DNA from 3 places in the Gorillibacterium sp. sgz306347 genome. Region 3 is predicted to be linked to each of the others. Evidence: predicted binding sites of a transcription regulator. Region 3 holds the regulator's gene; each other region holds the start of a gene.

Evidence for each region. The regulator Rex, encoded in region 3, represses fermentation and respiration genes when NADH is low (regulators of the CRP and FNR family bind a similar motif). The targets are predictions, from matches to a motif close to TTGTGAAATATTTCACAA.
Region 1: AC6I6H_RS15320 (FAD:protein FMN transferase) is a predicted target of Rex. The motif match lies at 1,428-1,445, and genes of this name have one in related genera.
Region 2: AC6I6H_RS08780 (formate/nitrite transporter family protein) is a predicted target of Rex. The motif match lies at 4,835-4,852, and genes of this name have one in related genera.

The regions. Positions count from the first base shown of each region.
Region 1 covers NZ_JCAPET010000028.1:32,545-40,137, forward strand. Annotated here, with positions in the region: gene AC6I6H_RS15305 (ATP-binding cassette domain-containing protein) at 1-487, opposite strand, end outside; gene AC6I6H_RS15310 (Gx transporter family protein) at 484-1,035, opposite strand; gene AC6I6H_RS15315 (NusG domain II-containing protein) at 1,019-1,405, opposite strand; gene AC6I6H_RS15320 (FAD:protein FMN transferase) at 1,570-2,655, shown strand; gene AC6I6H_RS15325 (cellulase family glycosylhydrolase) at 3,139-4,869, shown strand; gene AC6I6H_RS15330 (dicarboxylate/amino acid:cation symporter) at 5,637-7,019, opposite strand.
Region 2 covers NZ_JCAPET010000012.1:40,646-48,238, reverse strand. Annotated here, with positions in the region: gene mobA (molybdenum cofactor guanylyltransferase) at 1-25, opposite strand, end outside; gene AC6I6H_RS08790 (Crp/Fnr family transcriptional regulator) at 238-948, shown strand; gene AC6I6H_RS08785 (voltage-gated chloride channel family protein) at 2,328-3,725, opposite strand; fluoride riboswitch at 3,795-3,854, opposite strand; gene AC6I6H_RS08780 (formate/nitrite transporter family protein) at 3,934-4,770, opposite strand; gene AC6I6H_RS08775 (protoglobin domain-containing protein) at 4,987-6,327, opposite strand; gene AC6I6H_RS08770 (hypothetical protein) at 6,476-7,231, opposite strand; gene AC6I6H_RS08765 (hypothetical protein) at 7,228-7,593, opposite strand, start outside.
Region 3 covers NZ_JCAPET010000018.1:15,198-22,790, forward strand. Annotated here, with positions in the region: gene AC6I6H_RS11300 (AAA family ATPase) at 1-399, opposite strand, end outside; gene AC6I6H_RS11305 (hypothetical protein) at 392-925, opposite strand; gene AC6I6H_RS11310 (cell wall elongation regulator TseB-like domain-containing protein) at 1,070-1,585, opposite strand; gene AC6I6H_RS11315 (amidohydrolase) at 1,582-2,892, opposite strand; gene AC6I6H_RS11320 (DUF47 domain-containing protein) at 3,075-3,692, shown strand; gene AC6I6H_RS11325 (redox-sensing transcriptional repressor Rex) at 3,764-4,387, opposite strand; gene dinG (ATP-dependent DNA helicase DinG) at 4,384-7,242, opposite strand; gene AC6I6H_RS11335 (tetratricopeptide repeat protein) at 7,361-7,593, opposite strand, start outside.

The DNA of each region.
Region 1 (7,593 bases), on a different contig from region 3:
CGGCAATGGCCACCCGCTGCTTCTGGCCGCCCGACAGCTCCGCCGGATGGCGCTCCAGAAGATGGCCGATCCGCAGTTCCTCCGCATAACGGCGCAGCCGCTCCTCCATCTCCCCGCGCTCAAGCATCCGGTTCTCCAGCCCGAACACAATATCGTCCTCGACGGTGAGCCCGACAAACTGGTTGTCGGGGTTCGCAAATACCATGCCCACACGCTCGCGGATCGACCCAAGCGTCCCGTCCGCGAGCGGAATGCCGGCGACCTCGATGCGTCCTCCCGCAGCGGGCAGAAGGCCGTTCAGCAGCTTGACCAGGCTCGACTTGCCGGAGCCGTTCGCGCCGACCAGACTGATCCACTGCCCTTCGGGCACCCGCAGGCTGATGCCGCGGAGAAAAGGCTCCCCGCCGTCCGTATGCGCACAGCTGACATTCTCCAGCACGATCATATCCGTGCGCCCGTTCTGCACCGGTTGCTCCTTTTCCGTCATGCGGATGTCCCTCCCAATACCTGCCGCAGCACGCCCAGCTTGCCGATGGACACCACAAGGTAATTGGCGGCGATGCCGACAAATACCCCGGTCACAATGCCCGAAACGAACAGCAGGGGCAGGTAATAGAAAATGGTCGTGGTGCCCAGCACCAGCGCCGCCGCCCCCAGCTGGCCGAGGTTATGCGCAATCCCGCCGACGACGCTGATCGCGGTAAGGCTGAAAGTGTCTTTACCGAAGCGCAGCAGCAAAAACATCACCAGAAAGCTCGCCAGCGATCCGAACAGACTGAACAGGAACGTCGAAAAGGTGCCCAAAATAAAGGACGTCAGCAGCGTCTTCAAAACAATGAGAGAGACGGCGTCTCTCCCTTTAAAATAGTATAGGCAGGTCAGAACCATGATGTTTCCGAGGCCGAGCTTCGCTCCCGGAACCGCAATGGCAAACGGAATGAACGATTCGACAATGCCGAGCACCACAGCCACCGAAGCGAAAATGGAGATCAGGACCGCTTTTTTCAGCTCGCCCCTCTCAGGCCGCAACCCCATCGACGGCGCCCCCCTCTCCGCTCCCTCCGACAATCTCCACCATCAGGCGATGCGGCAGGCAGACGATCGTCTTGCCGATGTCGTGCACATGCCCGAAGGTCAGACAGAGCAGGTCGGGGCAGTCGGCGTCGGTCATCTCGATGCCGTTATCGGTAACCGTGAGCCGGTTGTACCCGTACTCCGTTTGAATCTCGAACTGCTGCTCCTTTTTTCCGAGCTCCACCATCTGATACAGCTTGCCATCCACAGTGACCTTAGCGTATAATGTGCCTTCGTCGGGGCCCCCCTTGTCTCTTTGGAAAAGAGGGACAATAAACAAAAGGCCGATGCCCAAAACAACGGCGTAGAGCAATAAATCAGCTTTTTTCATGGATGTGCTCCCAACCAAAAGATTGTGACGTTGTTCACTATTATCCGGGTTGAACCAGGGGCTAACTATGAGAAAAATCACAATTGCCGCGACAGACGCTTTGTTATAATCTTACCATAAGCTTTTTTAAAAAAGAAACAAATCGAACCACCAGGAGGCGCTTCATGAATTCATTTCCGCGTTTGCGCGTTGCTTTGCCGGCCGTCTTGCTGACGCTTGTATTGGCCGCCGGCTGCGGCAAGGACACCGCCGCTCCGGGCGGCAGCCCTTCCGCTCCGGCGGGAAGCGGCCAGCTTCCGATAAGTGAAACTTTTTTTGTTTACGAAACCGTAGTCACCGTGAAGGTCTATGATGAAAAAGTCACAGATGAGAACTTTCGGCATATCGAAGAGCTGCTGACCGAAGTGGACGACCAGTTGAACCGGGAAAACGCAAACAGCGAAATCCGCAAGGTCAACGACGCCGCCGGCCGGGAGCCGGTGCAGGTGTCGCAGCCGACCTACGATGCGGTCAAAGCCGCGATGACGGACGCCGAAGCCTCGGGCGGCGTGTTCGACCCGACCGTCGGCCCGCTGGTGGACCTGTGGGGCGTCGGAAACGAAGGCGCGCACAAGCCCGCCGATGCCGACATTCAAAAGGCGGTCGCTCTGGTCGATTACCACAAGGTTCAGCTGGACGACGCCAAGCGCACCGTGTACCTGCCCGAAGCGGGGATGTCCCTCGACATCGGCGGCACCGGCAAAGGGATCGCAGCCGACCGCATCGCTGCATATCTGAAATCCGTCGGCATCAACAGCGCCATCATCGACATGGGCGGCAATCTCCTCACCGTCGGGAACAAGCCGGACGGCAGCGAATGGACGATCGGCATCCAGAACCCCGACGAAAGCCGCGGCGCGCATATCGGCACCATGAAAGTCACCGGCAAGGCGGTTGTCGCATCGGGCATTTACGAGCGCTTCTTCATCGAAGACGGAGTGCGCTACCATCATCTGATGGACCCGGCCACCGGCTATCCGTTCGAGAACAACCTGGCCAGCGTGACGATTATCACCGACGGCGCCATGAAAGGCGAAGGACTGGACAACACCTTGTTCGGGTACGGGCTTGAAAAAGGCTTGCAGCACGCCAACGAGCTGGACGACGTTGAAGCGGTCTTTATCACGACGGACGACAAGGTTTACCTGAGCGACGGGCTCAAAGGCAAAATCGAGATCACCAACCCCGAGTTCAAGCTTGCCGAGGAGTAACAGACTTGCGGAAGCGTAACGAATTGCTGTGAAGTACCCGACCCGCGAAGTGGAACAGGCTTACAAGGGAGTACCCGATGCGCGGAAGTGTAACGACTTGCTGAGGTGTACCCAACTCATAGAAGTGTAACAAACTTGCTGAGAAGTACCGACGCGCGGAAGCGGAACAGCCTTACTAGGAATAGCCGATGCAGCCAGCATTAAGTCCCGCTCCCGCAAACTGTCCGACCCCCAGTAATGTAACAGACTTGCTCAGGAATATCCGCCGCGATGAAATATAACAGATGATTTTGCTGGCGGAAGCGGCCCGGCTTATAGGAGTCCCGGAAACGGGACTCTTTTTTCAATGCAGCCCAGGTCCAAAAACAAACAAAAACTGGTCGGTTTATTTGTAATATATTGTATATTCCATCATTGTAAACGCTTCCCATTTTCGCTAGAATGAAAGGCGTTCCTTTAATCCGAACGGAGGTAAATCAAGTGATGAAACAGCTTTCCCGCTTCCGATGGGCAGTCCTCGGCCTGGCTCTGGTTCTGCTTGTGTCGGCCGTCGGCATCGTCTCGTCCGTCAAAGCCGCCGAGCCTGCGGCAGCCGGGTATTACCACACATCCGGCAACCGGATCGTCGATTCGAACGGCAAGCCCGCGGTATTTAACGGGCTTAACTGGTTCGGCTTCGAAACCGGCAACTATTCCCCTCACGGCCTCTGGACCCGCTCGATGGACGATGTGCTGGACCAGATCAAGGCAAACGGCTACAACCTGATCCGCCTGCCGTTCTGCAATCAAATGTTCGACGCCTCCTCCAAGGTCAACAGCATCGATTACATGAAAAACCCGGATCTGCAAGGCCTCTCTCCCGTCCAGATCATGGACGTGCTGGTGGAAAAAGCGGGCCAGCGGGGCATTAAAATTTTCCTCGACCGCCACCGCCCCGACTCCGGCGGCCAATCCGAGCTGTGGTACACGTCGGCGTATTCCGAGCAGCGCTGGATCAGCGACTGGAAAATGCTTGCCGCCCGCTACCTGAACAATCCGACCGTTATCGGAGCGGACTTGCACAATGAGCCTCACGGCCCCGCAAGCTGGGGCACCGGCGACCTGGCCACCGACTGGCGGCTTGCCGCCGAGCGCGCGGGCAACGCCATTCTTTCGGTTAATCCGAACTGGCTGATCCTCGTGGAGGGTGTCGAGAAAAACGTCGCCGGCACCACGGGCGGCTATTGGTGGGGCGGCAACCTGCTGGGCGCGGCGAACTACCCGGTCCGGCTTGACGTTCCGAACCGGCTCGTCTACTCCCCGCACGATTACGGCCCGGGCGTTGCCTCGCAGTCCTGGTTCAGCGATCCTTCCTTTCCGGACAACATGCCGGCGCTGTGGGACAAATACTGGGGCTACATCAGCAAGCAAAACATCGCCCCCGTGCTTGTGGGCGAATTCGGCGGGCGCAGCGTCGATACGTCCAGCGTAGAGGGCAAATGGCAGAACAAATTGATCGATTACATCGGCGCCAATGATTTGTACTGGACTTACTGGAGCCTAAACCCGAACAGCGGGGATACCGGCGGTCTGCTGCTGGACGATTGGTCCAGCTGGAACGCGCCGAAGCAGGCGATGCTGAACCGCGTCATGAAGACGCTCGCCCCTTCGCCGACGCCGAACCCGACGACGCCGACTCCTGCGCCTTCGGGGAATACGCCGACCCCTGAACCGTCGGGCAGCACGCCAACCCCAACGCCGACTTCCACCGCTTCCCCGGCTTCGGTAAAGGTGCTTTATAAAGCCGGCACGCAGGGCGCAAGCGAAAACTCGGTTCGGGCTTCGCTGAATCTGGTCAATGCCGGAGCTTCTCCGGTCAAGCTGAGCGAAATCACAATCCGGTACTGGTATACCAACGACGGCACGCCCGGAAACGAGTTCCACGTCGATTACGCGCAGGCGGGCGCTGCCAACATCACCGGCTCCTTCGCTGCGGTAACGCCGGCGCGGACCGGCGCGGACCGCTACCTGCAGATCGGCTTTGCTCCGGCGGCCGGGTCCATTCCGGCCAGAGGCCAGAGCGGTGACATCCAATTCCGCTTTAACAAAGCCGACTGGAGCAATTTCAATCTGGCCGACGACTATTCGTTTAACGGAAGCTCCACCTCCTACGCGGAGTGGAACAAAATCACCGTCTATCAGAACGGCGTGCTGATCTTCGGCGTCGAGCCCTGACCGGGCAAGTACGGCGGCCCGAGCTTCGGCGCCGGCCTGACCAGTGGCAAGAAAGGCGGCCCGAGCTTCGGCGCCGGCCTGACCAGTGGCATGGACGACGTCGAACCCTGACCGCAGCCAGAAGAAAGATGCAAATGTGCAGCATTTTACGGCCCAGAACGTGCAATAGGAGGAAGAATGCTGCGAATGTGCAGCATTCCCCTTCCTAAAGGCCGCGATTCGCTTGTAACTGGCAAAGAATCCTGCATTATCGCATCAATATCGGAAAAGCGGCCCTTGTGCTCCCGTTATTCCTGCATTTTTGCAGGAATAACGGGCCGCAGCGAAGGCGTAGACCCGGAGCTTGACCTTCTCTTAGCCTGCTGCAGGATTTCGCTCATTTTTTCATTCAAGCCGAAAAGACATGAAAAAGGCTGTCCCCAGTCAGATATGCTCCCCTACCGTAACAGGCTTTGGGAGGAGCATATCACTTGCGGGACAGCCTTCATCGTTTACGCCAGTCCGGCTCCGTCGCAGCATGCGCCGCTTTTCAGCAGCGCATACAGCTGGAGCCTGAACTTGCAGCGGCCTTTGAAGCGAAGCGGCTATCGGCGTTTGGCCGGGCCAGTGCACCGCCGCTGGTCCGCGGTTCGGATGGGCCAACGTTACCGCACGACACCCGCGGTTCTACCGGGGCCAGCGCGGCCGCTTGGACACCCGCGTCATAAAATAGGGGCGGAACCCTACCGGGTCCGCCCCTATTTTTCAGAGCCGCCGCGTCCGGCCGGTTAGGCCGTCGCGATCTCCAGCTCTTCCTCCTCGTCGCGGTCAAACGCTTCGCGGTCAAATTCACCTTCCGCGTTGGCGACGAGAAGCGCGGTGACGGTGGTGCCCGTCGCATTAACCGCGGTGCGGCCCATGTCGATGATCGACTCGACCGCGATGACAAGGCCGATGCCTTCCAGCGGAAGACCGATGGCCGTAAGCACTACCGTGGTGGCAATCGAAGCGGGTCCCGGCACGCCGGCGACGCCGACGGAGGAAATCACGCTGACGACCACAATCAAAATGTAATCGGAAATGCCGAGGTTGATGTTGTACACGTTCGCCACGAAGATGGCGACCACGGCCGGCCAAACGCCGCCGCATCCGTTGAAGTTCATCGATGCGCCAAGCGGAGCCACAAAGCTGGCGATCCGGTCGGATACCCGCAGCCGTTTGGTGATAACCTCCAGGTTAACCGGAAGGGTAGCGTAGCTGCTTCGGGTCGTAAAGGCAACGGCGATCGTCGGATAAGCTTTTTTGAAGAATTTAATCGGGTTAACCTTGGCGACGAAGAACACCAGGCCGCCGAACACAAGCACAAAATGAAGGATCAAGGCCGCGTAGGAAGTCCAGATAATGCTTGCCAGCGGCCGGAGCGTATCCAGCCCGTAGCGCGCCGCCATGCCCGTGATCAGGGCGAATACCCCGTAAGGCGTCAGACGGATGACATATTTGACGACCTGGTGGAGCACCTGCGTCAGCGAAGCGAACAAGGCGCGCACCGGCGCCACGGCGTCCGGCTTTTTGCTGCCCACATGCACGATCGCCACAGCGAGGAAGATGGCAAAGATCAGAATCGGCACCACTTTGCCCTCCGCCGCTTCGTTAAACGGATTGGACGGCACCAGGTCCAGAATAACCTGGAAGAACGTGGGGATTTCCCGCACCTCGTACCCTTCCGGAACCGCCTGCTCAATGCCGGCTCCTGCATTCGCCACCAGCGCAACGACCAGACCGATGATCGCTGCGACGCCCGTCGTCAGGGCGAACCAGCCGATGGTTTTCAAACCGATGGTCCGCAAAAACTCCAGGCTGGAAATCGAAGCAATGCTGTTGATGACCAGAACAAACACGAGCGGAATAACGAGCATCCGGATCAGACTGACAAAAATCGTACCGATCGTACTGATCACTTCGTAATTCCATCCGTTCGTGTTCAGCACAATGCCGGCGATAAGCCCGACGGCCAGGCCGATCAGAACCCGCGTCCCAAAGCCCACGCGTTTGCGGGCCAGGTAGTGAAGGCCCCCGATCACCACAAGGGCGATGAGAATGCTGATCCAGTTTGTTTCGATGGCGCTCCACAGATTGTTATTGAGCACCACATCAGGCTGCTGCTCCCCCATCTTTTTTCATCCCCTTTATTCCGATGTTGTAAGTTGGATATATATCTATACGTATCCTACTTGCCGATTCCCTTTTTGTCAATCGTTGATTTTTGCTCCTGCCTTTTCTTTTAACCAAATCCACAGCGTTTGCCCGGGAAGAACATTTTTGCTATATAAATTAAACCAGGTATTTTAATAGAATGGTTGGGTCGCGACCAAGGGGAATGCCGGGACTTCGGGCCGCTTTCAGGTTCCAGGCATTTTGATACCCGCTTAGTGGCCGTTAAAATCCGAAAAAGCGAAAGCTTACACCACTCCTGCACTGCTGGACATCCTTTCGCCTTCCTTTCTTCCAGAGAATTCCCATGTTTCTTCCATTAATAATTCAATTTCTACCCTGAAAATAACGCAACTCCATAGTCTGTGGTGCCCGCCAGGGCATGGGTGGCTAACGGTTGCCACAGCGCTTATTCGCCCAAAAAAACCTGTTTCCATTTCTAACGGTTGCGGAAGCGCTTATTTGCCCCGAAAAGACCAAAACGCCCTCTCTCCGAGCCAAATAAGCTCCGTGACAACCGTTAGATTTTGAAAA
Region 2 (7,593 bases), on a different contig from region 3:
CGGTCAAAATAACCCCGGATAGCATCGGAGATTCCTCCTTTCTTTCCTTCATCCTTCCCTGAATTATCCTCATTATCCCTGATAAAGATTCTTTATTCTGTAAATTAAATCACAAGAAACTTCCCTCAAAAAATAGATAACGTCAATGATATTCGTCACACAAGAATAGGTTGCGAATGGGATATACTATTGGATAATGGCCTTATTAGGAGGAAAAATCCATTGACAGATATTCCGATGAGCCTTGAGCAGGTTCTGCCGGGTAATACCTCCGTGTTCTCGGAAGATAACCTTAATATCCTCAAGGAAATTATGTATGAACAGAAATTTCCGGCCGGCTCGCACCTGTACTGGGAAGGCGATGCCGCAGACAAACTTTTTTACTTGCGGAGCGGTCGGGTGAAGATAACCAAATCCACCGACGAAGGTAAAGAACTTATTCTGTATATGCATCAAGCCGGCGACATGCTCGGTCAGATCGACCCGTTCCACAACTCCCGCCAGGCATTCAGCGCGACGGCGCTGGAGGACTGCACGGTCGGAACCCTGCAGCAGAGCGACCTGGAAATCCTCATCTGGCAGCACGGGGAGCTTGCGATCGACTTCATGAAATGGATGGGCATGACCCACCGCGTCACCCAAACGAAATTCCGCGACATGGTCATGTACGGAAAACCGGGCGCGCTTTGCTCCACCCTGCTCCGGCTTTCGCACACCTACGGGCGGAGATTGGATGACAACACCGTGCTCATCACGAAAAAGATGACCCACTCGGAGCTGTCCGACATGATCGGCGCCACCCGAGAAAGCGTCAACCGCATGCTGAACGATTTGCGCAAGAAAAACGCCGTCGATTACGACAACGGTTATATTGTGATCAAAGACGAAGTGTTCCTCCAGGGCATTTGCCACTGCGAGTCTTGCCCCCACGACATCTGCCGGGTTTGACGAAAGCGCTCCCCATATTATTGGGTTGGGCAGCGCGTTCGCGTCCGGCATTTCAATCGGGGCCCCATGTGAAAACAGGTACAAAGAATGCGGACCGGGCAACAGGGCTGTGCCTCCAATTGTGGCTAACAATTGGGTACATCGCCCCGCTGTCCGGTCCGCTTTTTCGGCCGCTTGCACCGCCCGCAGAGCTGCGGCCCTGCCCATGCGCGGGAATCGGCCCAATCTGCGCATATGCGAACGCTTGAATGCACACTTAGTGCGAGCTTACATTCTCCCCTTGGCATATTTAACTTTATGGCCACTCTGTCGCGTGTTTGCTCTCCGTTCGCCTGCCGCATGTTGGCTTTCTGCTTGCTATGCCATACGTTTGCTCTTCGCTCGTTCTACTACGTTTGGTCCGCCTGCCGCATGTTGGCTTTCTGCTTGCTCTGCCATACGTTTGCTCTTCGCTCGTTCTACTACGTTTGGTCCGCTACGCATGCTATACTCTGCGCCCACCTTGCTTTCTGCTCGCTCTGCCACGTTTGGCTCTGTGTTTTGCTACGCGGTATATTTGAAGCCAATGTGCGCTCTGCTAGTTAGCTCCGTCGCTGTTTGTGCCTATGCCCAACCTGCCACGTTTGGCTCTATGTCCGCTCTACCGCGTGTTTGTGCTCTACCCGTCTATCGTTTGTTTAGCTCTGTCGCTATTTTTGCCCACTCTGCCACGTTTGGCTTTCTGTCCGCTCAGTCGCGCGTGTTTGTGCCTATGTCCTCTATTGCTTTAGCTTGTTTCAGACTGCTGGTCTTCAGGTTTGTGTCTAGGGAAAGAGCAAGCGTAGAAAAAGGACGGCGTTTGGTCGAAAGGCTCAACACCGATCAGACCTCTCTCTCCCTCCTTGCCAAGCACGACCGAGCCGGTGAAGGGAGGATTGCTGCAAATATGCATCATTTCGATGCCCACAAGGTGGAGTACGGCGGATAATGCTGCGTTTCTGCATCATTCTCAGCCTCTTGGAGGAATTCCGGCTTCAAACTTCGAAAAAATCATGCATATTCGCAGCATTTTCGTAAATATGAACGGATGCTCCAAATAATGCTGCATTTTTGCAGGATTATGCGGGTCGCTTCGAATGTGTACCTGCCCGGAGCGTGACCTCACTAATGGCCTAAACTGTTCTCCGTTTCGGAAACGCAGCCAAGAATCCTTTCTTAATCGTGACAGAAGCTGCGCCATTAAGGGGTGTGTTCGACTGGCGGAACCGCGCCGCCCCACCTTCTCTCGCGTTACTTCGGCGCTTTACGAACAGTCGTCGCGCTCCTCACTCGGCTCGTCCGCCCGCGCCCGCGCCTGCTCCGCCTGCCCGCTCGCTTGCCTGCTCGCTTACCTGCTCGCTTCACTCACTCGGCTCGTCCACCCGCGCCCGCGCCCGCTCCGCTTGCCCCGCTCGCTTGCCTGCTCGCTTCACTTGCTCGGCTCGCTTACCCGCTCGCTTCGCTACTTTGAACGCGGCCAAAGTGGTGCCTTCGGTCACCCGAACCAAGGGCCACTTCGGCAAAGAGATCCTTTGGGACGCATAGATGCCCGTGTGGCCGGAAAACAGGTAGCTGACCAGGCAAACAAGAAATAGGTATACCGCCCCGTCCGCCCCAAAAAGTTCAATGCCCATAATAAAACAAGCCAGCGGCGTATTGACCGCGCCGCAGAATACGGCGATGAACCCGAGCGCGGCCAAAAAGGCGACCGGAAGCCCGAGAAAGCCGGACAAGCCGCTGCCCAGCGTGGAGCCGATGGCGAAGAGAGGCGTCACCTCGCCTCCCTGAAAGCCCGTTCCAAGCGTCACCGAAGTGAACAGCAGCTTTCCCAAAAACGCAAACGGCGAAGCCTCCTCGCGAAAAGAATCCTGAATGAGCGAAATGCCGAGCCCGAGGTAATCCCGGCTGCCGATCAGATAGACCAGGGCGATGATCAGCAAGCCGCCCGCGGCGCTTTTGAGCATCGGGTTCGGAACCCGGCGTGCAAACCAGGCCTTGAGAAAATGCGTCAGCTCGCTGAACAGCCGGCTGACCAGCCCGAACAGCGCCGCGGCCAGCAAAACCTTGGCCAGCACCCCAAAGGCCATCGCGGGCACTTCGCCCATGTAATAATGGAGGTGATGCACCTTCCAGACCGAGCCCGTCACCACATGGCCGACAAAGGCGGCGACAAAGGCGGGGATCAGCGCCTCGTACGAAAGCAGGCCGATGGCGAGCACTTCGAGGCCGAACACCGTTCCGGCCAGCGGGGTGCCGAAGATCGAGCCGAAGCCCCCGCTGATGCCGCAAATGAGCAGGAGCCGTTTGTCTGCTTCATCCACCTTCAGCACGCGGCCAAGCCACTCGGACAGGCTGCCGCCCATCTGCACGGCTGTTCCCTCCCGGCCGGCCGAACCGCCGAACAAGTGGGTCACCAGCGTCCCGAACAGCACGAGCGGCGCCATAAGGAGAGGAACGCCCTCTTTTCGCTCATGAATCTGTTCCAGAATCAGATTGTTGCCTTTTGCACTGTTCCCGCCGATCTTCCAATACAAGAAGCTGACCAGCGCACCGCCGGCCGGCAGGAAAAACAGAAGCCAGGGGTTCCCCTCCCGAAGGCCCGTCACGTAATCGAGTCCAGTCAGGAACAAGGCCGACGCCGATCCGGCAAGAACCCCCGTTAAACCGCCCAATACGATCCATTTGCACAAAACCGCAACAATCCCAAACGGTGCCCAGCGTTCCGTATAATGCGTCACTGCCGCCCGAAGCCTGTCCATGCCATCACAAACCTTTCTTTCCCCGTTAGCTTCTCCAAAAAACAAACAGACCCCTACCAGTGAAAAGGTTCCCTGGTAGGAGTCATCAGCCGTTCGGCGGTTAAGGCGAACTCCATCGCCTGTTCAAGGTGAATCCATCATAGGGGAACACTCCCCGATTCGTCAAGACGGTTCTCTGAAAAACCGGAATTCCCGGGGCCAAGCCTCATTAAGCGTGTTTGACCGCCACATCGGCTTCCGGAGCGGCCGAAGCCGCGTTTTTGCTGCGCCGTTTGTTGGCGAGCGGCGAAATGAGCCAGTAAGCGGTCCCCACGAACAGCCCGCCGCCGACGATGTTGCCCAGCGTAACCGGGATCAGGTTGTGGAACATGCCCGCCAGCGTAATGTCGGCCGGGTGATCGAGCATGAGAGCGAGCGACAGCGTGGTCATGTTGGCAATGCTGTGTTCAAAGCCGGACGAGATGAAGGCGAACAGGCACCAGAAAATGAGAATCAGCTTGCCGCTTTCGCTTTTGGCGCGGTGCGACGTCCAGATGGCGAGGCAAACCAGCCAGTTGCAAAGGATGCCGCGGAAAAAGAGTTCGCTGTAAGGAAGCGACATTTTTTTGTGAGCCAGCACCATCAATTGGTGCTCCGCCGGGATGCCTTTGAAAATACCGGCACCGAACACCAGAGCGGCAAAAATAAACGCCCCGATAAAGTTTCCAATCCAGCACCAGGACCAGTTCTTCAATGTATCTTTAAGGGAAGTTGCGCCCGAATAGCTGCTGATGGCAAACGCCATGTTGTTGCCCGTAAACAGCTCCGCGCCCGCAAACACGACCAGGGTCAGGGCGATGCCGAAGGAAAGGCCCATGATCAGCGCCGTAAACGGGGAATGCACGGCATAAAGCGGTGCTGAAACGGAAAACATCAGCACCACGGCGATGCCGACATAGGCGCCCGCAAGCCCGGAGGATATCAAATAGCGAAACGGATGGGAGTCGAGAAGCTTTTTCTTTTTGAGCGCATACTCGACCATGTGTTCATTTGATTCGGTGAACATTTCTCTTCATCTCCATGTGTTCGTTTTGGCCTTCTCCAGTATAGAAAAAGAACCCCTCCTTCTGATGTGAATTAAATCACATATATGCGATTGATCCCTTTTCCCGCGCAAAAAAGAGAAGAGCCGCCGCTCTTCCCTTTTTAAAGACTTTTCATAAAAAGCCTTCTTTTCTATTCGGTTTTTGCCGCTATGAAAGGCATTTTGGAATGATTTTCTTCACAACTCCAGCGTAGTGGCGTTCAGGCTTTCCGCCGAAGTCGCCACCCGGTAAGAGGCCTGTCCGATCTCGTCAATGATGCCGACGAGCGTTTCCATGTCCCGCTTCACCCGGTCCGCCGAACGAAGGCTGTTTTCCATCGAGGCCACGATGTCGGCGAAAACTCCTTCCGCCCGGGAGGACTCCTCTTCGCCCGATTCCACCATTGTCCTCGTTCGGGTGATGGCCTCCACTACGCTGCCGGTGTACTTGGCCGTTTCCGACACGAGCCCGCTGATTTGGGCGACCGCCTGGCGGGTATCCCCGGCGAGCTTCTGGACTTCTCCGGCCACCACGGCGAAGCCGCGGCCGTGCTCGCCCGCCCGCGCCGCTTCAATGGAAGCGTTCAGGGCCAGCAGCTTGGTTTGCTCGGCAATGTCGCGGACGATCAGGATGATCGACTGGATCTGCCCGGACGACTTGTCGAGCTGCCGGACTGTGCCCTCCATATGGTCCGCGCTCTCGCGGATCGAGGCAACCCGCCCGCCAAGCGCACGCAGCCCTTCCTGTCCGTCTTCCGCCAGCCGGCGGGTATCCTTGGACTGGGAGACGCTGTCCGCCAGCGACCGGTTTACTTCCACGCTGGTGCTCACCAACTCCTGCACCGAAGCGCTCGTTTCTTCGGTCAAAGCCGCCAACTCGGTGCTGATGAGGGAAAGCTTGCTTTTCAGTTCTTCCTTGACTTTCTCGTACTGCTGCTCCCGCTCGCGGAGATGCTCAAGTTCGTAAGCATCCAACACAATCTGCTGCTCGAAGTTGAACATTTTGCCGATGGTCCGGCTTGCCCTCCTGCTGTCCTCCGGGTTCGCCAGTTCCGCGTTCAGGAGGTCGAGAAACGAATTTTGCAGCTTCTGAAAAGCGGCCATATACCATTTGGATTCCAGCCCGATGCGGTTGTGGACCATGGCGATGCGTAGCCGCTTTTGAATAAAGGCTTCGTCAATCCGGCCTTCCATAATTTCAAGCAGATGCTGGCGCATCGTTCCCTTCAGCCGGTCGACCGTACTGTGACGGTAAATGATTTCGTTCATTTTCGGGATGGAGGAAAGCGCATCGTAGTAATCGTCCACCAGTTCGTCCAAATGGGCTTCGAGGATCGGGCGTACGATCCGAAGCACCTCCATGTCCTCTTCCGTCAGGGTTATCAGTTGAAGGCGGGCTTTCATATCCGCGTCAAAGCCTTGGTGAATGCTGTCGGGAGCGCCGGAGCCGGAACCGTGAAAAAGGGAAGGCCGGGGGCGGTCGGTCTCCGTTTCGCTTATTTTTTTCAGCGCTTGCAGCCAGTTGGGTTTGCCATTCATCGCTGTTCTCCCCTATCCGCCCGTTCGGGCCTGCCGTTTGATGCGGCACTACCTAAGTATCGGACTTTTGGCCCTCTTTTTGAAGGGATTTGTCGAATTTTTGTCATAATATTTTCTGAAAAAGGAAAATAAACAATAATTGGTTATCTTATGATCCATCCGCCGACAAACCGGCTTCAAACCCCGGCGGAAGCGCGTAAGCACGGAACCCGAGGGTGAGGGAATACGCCGGGGCGCCGTTCCGCCACTGCGGCAGACGCTGGAGCAGGGCGGACGCATCGGCGGTTGCGGCTGTGTCCATCTCACGGAGGGAGACCGTATCCACGGCAAACAGCCGGTCCGTTCCGCTCATCGCATCCGTATAAGCAAGAAGCGACTCCAGATCTCCGTACAGCACGGCGCTGAACGTATAGGCTTGCAGCCCGGCCCCGCCGGCCGCGGGCACGGCATCGGCTGCAGTGTTGGACTGCCCTTCCCCTGGCGTACCGCCCGGGTCGCTCCCGTCCGCCGGAGCGGCAGGGGCGGCCCCGGCGCTCCCTCCGGCCGCGGCATCTGCCGGCGCCTGGCTAAGCTTGCCCAGCACCACGCCGGCTTCGTCGGCCGTCCGGCCGACCACGGACGCGATGTCCGCAAGCTCCGGCCGCACCGGCAGCGCAGCGAGCAAGCGGGCGACCTCGTCATCCTTTGCCTGCTCCACCAGCGGCAAAGCTTGCAGGGCCGCAAGCTCTGTGCGCCGGGCGGCTAGCTGATCCCCGGTTTCCCGCGCATCCTTCCAGGCCGGAAGCAGATAAAAGATGAAAACCAGCGCATTGGCCAGCACAACCGCCATGATGACGGAAGCGGTCAATACGGCGGCTTTATTATATTCCCGGCGGTAAATTCCTCTGCCTGTCGGCACGTTCATGACGGTTCCTCCGTTCCGGCGGCAGCCGTATCGGACGGCAGTCGAATCTCCAGCTGCAGCGTATAAATTTCCAGCCCGCCTTGTCCGAATGCGCCGCCGGCGGACAAAGCGTCCGCTTCGCTTTGCTCCCGCAGCACCTTATGCTCGGTTACCGTGAGGGTCATATCCCGAAAGGCCGGCACCTTTTCCAGCTCGGCAATGACGTCGGTCAGCTGGTCGCGTGTGCGGACAACGGCGTTCACGGTGAGCACCCGCCCGCCGGAAAGCTCCAGATCGCCCAATTGCCCACGCGCCGATAAGGCATCAAGCACCGTCCGGATGACCGGCACCCAATCGGGCCGTTCCTCTTTGATCCGCTCCAG
Region 3 (7,593 bases):
CGCCACGAACACCGAGTTGGTGTAATGCGCGGCTGCTTTTGCGAGCAGGGTTTTCCCGGTTCCCGGAGGGCCTTCGAGCAAAATGCCCTTTAAGGGCCGGATACCGAATTTTTTGATTTCCTCATGCTTGATCAGAAAGTCCAGCGCTTCCTTCAGCTCGTTTTTGGCCCGGTCCTGTCCGCCGATGTCTTCAAACGTCAGGTAGGAGGGCGTTCTCGGCTTCGCTTTCCGCTCCACGGTGGCGGCGATGGCGCCTCCTTTGGGACGGGCGAACAGAAAGAAAGCCGCCCCGAAGGCGAGCAGGGTTACGTAAGGAACAATATTTACGCCAATAAAGGCCAGGAAAATCAAAAGCGAAACCGCGGTTCCGATCAAGATCTCCTTCCAATACTTACTCATTGGGCCACACTCCCATCGTCGCCGGAATCCGGGGCAAAATGATCGATTTGCTGTGCGTTCCGTCAGTCAGACGGATATATACATTCTCGTCATCGATCTCCGTTTCGGCATCGAGCGAGCTGTCCGTTTTTGTTTTTTCCTCCAGAATCTTCGGGATGTCCGAATAATGCCGGGTTTCCATGGCCTGCGCCACGTCAAACAGCGCTTTGGACCACCAGGCGTCGATTTCCGGGGACGAATTGCTTTCGACGTCCAATTGCACTTTGCGGCCGTCGATCAAGGATGCGCCATCCTTCACGATGGTCTGGTATATGTCCCGAATGCTGGCGTCGTCGCTCAGCTTCAGGTCGATTTGGACGGTATCGTTGGTGAATTTGGATGCTACCTGCTCCACTCCCTGGTTTTTCTGGACAAGCTCGGCCAGCGGATTTTCCATCGCATAGCTGCGATACATAAACCAGCCGCCAAACAACAGCACGCCGGAGGTCAGCAGGGCGACAAGAACCGGTATACCTTTCAACTTCATTGACGTCCGCCTTTCTAGTTGATGAATTTTGATATAAATTTGATATAAGACAGTATAGCACATAATATATCACAAGTGTTGAAACTTTGCGCAAAAACATAAAAAACCCGAAACCATTTGGTTTCGGGTTTCTTGTTCCGTCTATCAGTCTGCGCCGAGCTTCCACTTGTCCAGCAGCGTTCCGTCGCGGAACCGGTAAAATTCGTAGTAGAGGGTTTCCTTCCCGCTTTCCTCCAGCCGGTAAAAGGACTGCCAAACGTATTCGTTCTCATAGACCCCGGGTACAATGCGCATGATCGAAGCGGCCGGGGTTTGCTCCAGCACCTTTTTCTTGATGTCGGCTTTGGTCACTCCTTGATCGGCGTATTCGGCATGCACCTGTCCGCCCAGCACCCAGACCAGCATTTTGCGGCCTTCGGCGTTTGCTCCCTGCACCACCATCATCGGCGCGTCGGCGACAAAAGGCGTCACCTGACTGACGGTAACCAGTTCGCTTTGCTGCCTGGCCACCTCCGCAGCCGCATCTTCCTCGGTCCAAATATCCGCCTGCACGCTAATGTAAAACCGGTATCCGATTACCAGCAGCACAGCGAGCCCCAGCACAATGCCGACAATGATCTTCGTCCGCTTCCGCGAAGCGCGCGTTCTTCTTCCGCTCAACGCCCGATCAGCCCTTCATAGCTGGCGGCAAATTCCGCTTTGATTTTTTCTTCATCCAGGGTCAGGACCGCTCCGTTTCGAACGACCGGCCGCCCGTCGATCCACACGTCCCGGACATCCGCGGCGGTAGCCGAGTAGACCACATGCGACAGGAAATTCGAAGCCGGCTGATAATGCGGCTGGTCGATGTCAAGCGCGATAAAGTCGGCCTTCATGCCGGGCGCAAGCGCTCCGGTGCCGTCCAGCCAGATCGACTCGGCTCCGGCCCGGGTCGCCATCCGGAACGCTTCGTAAGCGGGAACGGCGGTCGGGTCCCCCGTTGTTCCTTTGTGCAGCAAAGCGGCCAGGCGCATTTCCTCGAACATGTCGAGGTTGTTATTGCTGGCGGAGCCGTCCGTCCCGAGCGATACCTTCACACCGGCGGCGAGAAGCTTGGTCACAGGCGCGATGCCGCTTGCCAGCTTCAGGTTGCTGCCGGGGTTGTGGGAAACCCGGACGTCGCGGCGGGCCAAAATTTCAATTTCCTTGTCGTTCAAATGAACGGCATGCGCGACAAGACACGGACGGTCAAACACGCCCAGCTTCTCCAGATGCTCGACCGGCCGGAGCCCGTAGGCCCTTTCGTTTTCCTCCACCTCACGCGCGGTTTCCGACATGTGGGTGTGCATCGGAAGATCCAGCTCGTACGACAGCTCCACCAGCTTCTCGATATAGTCCGGCGGGCAGGTATAGGGTGCGTGCGGCGAAATCATCGCCGTGATCCGGCCCCCTGCGGCGCCATGCCAGCTGCGGGCGAAGGCGGCCGCTTCACGCAGCTTGACGTCCTGCACCTCGGGCGGGCAGAGCCCGATGACGCCCCGCGTGAGACAGGCCCGCATGCCCGACAGCTCGACCGAGCGGGCCACTTCATCCATATGATCGTACATGTCGACGAACGTCGTCGTGCCCGATTTGAGCATTTCCACAATGGAAAGCAGGGTGCCTATTCTTACGTCGCCCGCCGTAAATTTCGCTTCGTTGGGCCACATTTTCTCTTCCAGCCAAACCTGGAGGGCCAGGTCGTCGCCTACGCCCCGAAGCAGCGACATCGCCGCATGTCCGTGGGTGTTGACTAGTCCGGGCATGTACAGCCGGCGGCTGCCGTCCACCACTTCGTCAAAGCCGGAGGCAAGCTGCTCCGGGGAAAGCTCGGGTCCGAGCCATTCAATTTTATCGTCTGCCACAATCATATTTCCGCGCAGTACGGGAGACTCCGCATCCGGAGTCAGAAAAATGCCGTTTTTGATCAACAATCGGGCCAAAGGGATCGTTTCCTTTCTGCTATCCGTTTTTCTAGAGCGTACAACGCCGGCGGGGCAAAAGCAAGGCTTCCGGACAAGAGTTGACGAAACCGTGGCGAAGGGGCGTCCTCATTGCGCGGCCCGCTCTCTTTATGATACCTTAACATAAGGAGCAACGGGGTCATATATAAACGGGAGGCTAAACCTACATGTTTCAGAAAAAGGGAGATACCGATTTTTTCAAGCTGCTGCTGGAATCCGCAGACAACACGCTCGTGGCGGCCAAAATGTTCCGCGAAGCAATGAGCGGCTCGAAGCCGCCGGTGGCTTACATCGACCAATTGAAGGATCTTGAACACAAGGGCGACAACATCACCCATATGATTTACCGCGGGTTAAATAAAGTGTTCATCACCCCTCTCGACCGGGAGGACATCATGGAACTGGCGAACAAAATGGACGATGTCATGGACTACATCGAAGAAACGATCGCCAAATTCGACTATCTGAACATCGAAGCCTCCGACGACTACATGCGAAAATTCGCCGAAGTGATTGTGAAGGCCTGCGAGCATATCGTCGAAGCGTTCCACCTGCTCTCCAAGAAGAAATACGATCAGATCTCCGAGCATACCGTGCAAATCAACAGCCTGGAGAACGAAGGCGACCGCCTCATGCGCGAGGGCATTCGCAAAATTTTCACCGAGCAAAAAGACCCCTACACGGATTTCAAAATCAAGGAGCTGTACGAGCGCCTGGAAAAAGCGACCGACGCCTGCGAAGGCGTCGCCAATATACTCGAAAGCATCATCCTGCGTTACGCCTGAGACGGCAGACGCGGATACACAAAACGCCGCGATCCCTTACGGATCGCGGCGTTTTCATTGGGAAGAAACGATTAATCCAGGTAATACGCCAGGCTCAGCAGCTCCGTCGTAAAATCGGCATAATGCACGCGCACGTTCGGAGTCACTTTAATGATGGAAGGCGCAAAATTGAGAATCGCTTCGACGCCGGCGGCAACAAGATCGTCTGCGACGCCCTGCGCTTCCGATCCGGGGACGGTGATGATGCCGACCCGGATGTTCTGCTGGCGCACCGTATCTTTCATTTCCTCGATAGGCTGGACCGTCAGGTGATTGATCTTCGTGCCGACAATTTCCGGAACGGCGTCGAACAGGGCGACAATGTGCATGTTGTCCTTCAGGTAGGCGTTGTAGTTGCTGAGCGCCTTCCCCAGGTTCCCGGCTCCGACCAAAGCGACGGCGATTTCCCGGTCCAGCTTCAGGATCTGACGTATTTTCTCAATCAGGTATTCGACGTCATAGCCAATGCCCTTTTTGCCGAAATCCCCAAAGTAGGCCAAATCCTTGCGAATTTGGGCGGGATTCAGATCCAGTCTGCGTCCCAGGTCCTGAGAGGAAACGGTCTGCACGCCATTGGCATGAAGCTCGCTTAAATAGCGCAGGTATACCGGCAGTCTGCGGACTACCGCTTCCGAGATTTTCTCCGTCGTCTTCATTCGTTAACCCCTTCCATCCATTGCGAAATTCTCGGCACCAGTTGCTTGGCATTCATATGCTCAATTTTGGGTCCCGGCAGCGAGTATAAGAAATGCTTTCCGTAATAGGTTTCCAGAATCCTTGTGTCGTACACGATCACAATGCCTTTGTCGCTTTCGCGGCGCACCAGCCGGCCGAAGCCCTGCTTGAAACGGATGACGGCCTGCGGCACGGAAAGCTTCATGAACGGATTCTGGTTTTTCTGTTTGATGCGGTCGCATTTGGCTTCCACCACCGGATGGTTCGGCGGCTGAAACGGCAGCCGGACGATCGCCAGGCAGCTCAGCGCTTCGCCGGGAATGTCGACCCCTTCCCAGAAGCTGCTCGTTCCAAGCAGAACGGTTTTGCCGTTCGCCTGAAAGAGCCGGACCAGCTTGCTTCGGCTTCCGCCGTCCATGCCCTGCCCCAATACCTGGATGCCGTCGGGCGTGAGCCGCTCGCGCAGCTCTCCGTGCACCTGCTTCAGCATCCGGTAGGAAGTGAACAGCACCAGCATGCGCCCTTTGGTTTCGCGCGCCACCTCGGCGAGCGATTCCACCAGCGCGGCCGTAAACTCGGCCTCGCCTTTCATTCCCTTCAGCACCGGGAAATCGCGCGGGATAACGACCAGCGCCTGCTCCCGGTAATTGAACGGCGAAGGCAGCTGCACCTCCCGGAGCCGGTTGTCCTCCGCCGCCTCCCGCAGCCCGAGCTGATCGATGGTGTAATCGAACGTTTTGCCGACCGACAGCGTGGCGGAGGTCAGCACGACGCTTTCCTTTTGATCAAAGAAATGCGCCTTCAGCATCGGGCTGACATCGATGGGAACGGACATGAGCTGCAGCGACTTCATTTTGTGCTGGTGGTTGCCTTCAATCCAGTAAACAAAGCCCGCATCGTTCTGGGCAACGAAAAAGCGCAGGTTGTCGCGCAGCCGGGCCAGCTCCTTGACGCCGCCCGAAAGGTTGGTGGCAAGGCTTTGCAGCTCCGACCGGTCCGGCTCCTCCTTGAGCGGCGCGAGCAGTTTGTCCAGCTGCTTCAGCAGCTTCGCCAGAAGCCGATCGAGGTCCTCGTGCGCTTCGGTCAGCTCCGCCCAGCCGGCCGGCTTGCGGTCGTCGGTCAGCCGGAATACCAGGGCGTTCTCTCCCGTATCGCCCGCACCTCCCGCCATCCGCTCGTACAGTCGCGACATCCAGTTGTCCCACCGCTCGCGGATGTCCGCAAACAGAGGATACATCTCGTCAATCGATTCGCAGAGCACGCCCGCTTTGTCGGCCGACAAATTGTCGTCGTGCACGATGCGCTGGCGAAGCAGAGGGAGCTGACCCAGCCGGCTGTCCTTGTAAAGCCAAGTGAGCCCGTTCACAAAAGCATGCCAGGAAACTTCCAGTCCAAGGTGCTTGGCGGCCACTTCTTCGAAATTGTGCGCTTCATCCACCACGAGCTGCTTGTAGCCCGGAAGAATCCGGTGCTCCGCCTTCATGTCGGTAAACAAAAGCGAATGGTTCGTGATGACCACATCCGCCTCGCCCGCATCGTAGCGGGCGCGATGATAGAAGCATTTTTTAAACCAGGGGCAGCTGCGGTTCTGGCAGGAATCCGCGTCGCTCATGACCGACCGCCAGAAATCGGCTCCCCGGCCTCCAAAGTGCAGCTCCTCGTCTTCACCGCGTTCGGTGAGGCTGAGCCAAACCAGCATTTGCGCCGCGGTGACCAGATCTTCCCGGCCGTTGTCAAACTCCTCGTACACGATCTTCTGCTCGAACTTGCGGAGGCACAGGTAATGGCTTCTACCCTTCAAGACCGCCGCCCGGAACGGGACGGGGAAAACTTCGTGCAAAAGAGGCAGGTCCCTTTGCCGCAGCTGCTCCTGCAGGTTGATCGTGTGCGTGCTGACGACCATTTTTTTGCTTTCACGAATGCCGTAATAGAGCGCCGGCAGCAGGTACCCGAGCGATTTCCCGGTTCCCGTACCCGCCTCGACCAGCAGGTGCTCTTCCCCCTCGAACGCGGCGGCAACCTCCGCGGACATGCGGTTCTGCGCCTCCCGCTCTTCATATGCAGGAAATTTGGCCTGCAGCTTCTTCTTGACGCCCTCGTGAAAAGCTTCAAAGGAATCGCCCAGCGTTTCACGGGCTTCCTTCTCGTCGCGCTCCCATTCCTCTTCGCCCCAGTCCTCCGCCTTCAAAGCGAATTGGCGGAAATGCTGCTGCGCTTCCGGCTCGGCGGCGACCGACTGCTCCTTCCGGGCGCATTGCTCGCGAAGGAACCAGCCGAGATCGGAGGAATCCTCCCGAAACAGCGCCTCAATGCGCTGGACCGTCAGAAGCGGGAGCTCCTGAAACCGGGACACGCACTTCAGCCAGAGCTCCGCGGTCGCTTCCGCGTCGGAATCCGCCTGATGAGGCCGGTCATGGGAGATGCCCAGCTCTTCCGTAACGTTGCCGAGGGAAAGACTGGACAAATCGGGGTAGCAGATGCGGAGCAGGTCCATTGTATCGAGAACCGGCCCGCCGAACTTGAAATATCCGCAGGCTTCAAGAGCCCGCTGCAAAAAAGCCAAATCAAACCCTACGTTATGAGCGACCAGGATGCTGTCCTGCAAAAGCGGCTGCATCTCCATGATGACCTGATCGATCGCGGGCGCGTCCTTCACCGTTTCGTCGTCGATCCCCGTTAAAGCGGTGATAAACGGGGGGATCGGCGTCCCGGGATTAACATAGGACGCATAACGCTTTCCAATCCGGTCTTCCTCTATAAGAACAAGACCAACCTGAATGATGGAATCAGTCGGCTGGCCTCCGGTCGTTTCAAAATCCAATACCGCGAATTTCATTGCCGCTTATCAAATCCCTTCTCCCGCTCCCCTAAGCATACCACAATCCGATTTCGCACAAAAGAAAAAACGACCGGAGTCTACGAGAGCCCAGTCGGTTTTGCAAATGGCGGCCCGCTTACTGTTTCCTGCGGTAAGGCCAAAATTCCTTGCTCCAGAAGGCCGGTTCCATAAACGAGGAATCGGTCAGGTCCGCCAGTTTAAAATATCCGTAAGCCTGCTCCATGTTCTGGTTGTGTACCTGAATGCAGCCCATGGCGTTATAGGAAATAGCTTTCAGCTTGGCGTTATTCGTCAGCGGAACCAGCAGATGAAAATGCCGGTAAGCCTCGTCCAGCTCACCTAATCGAA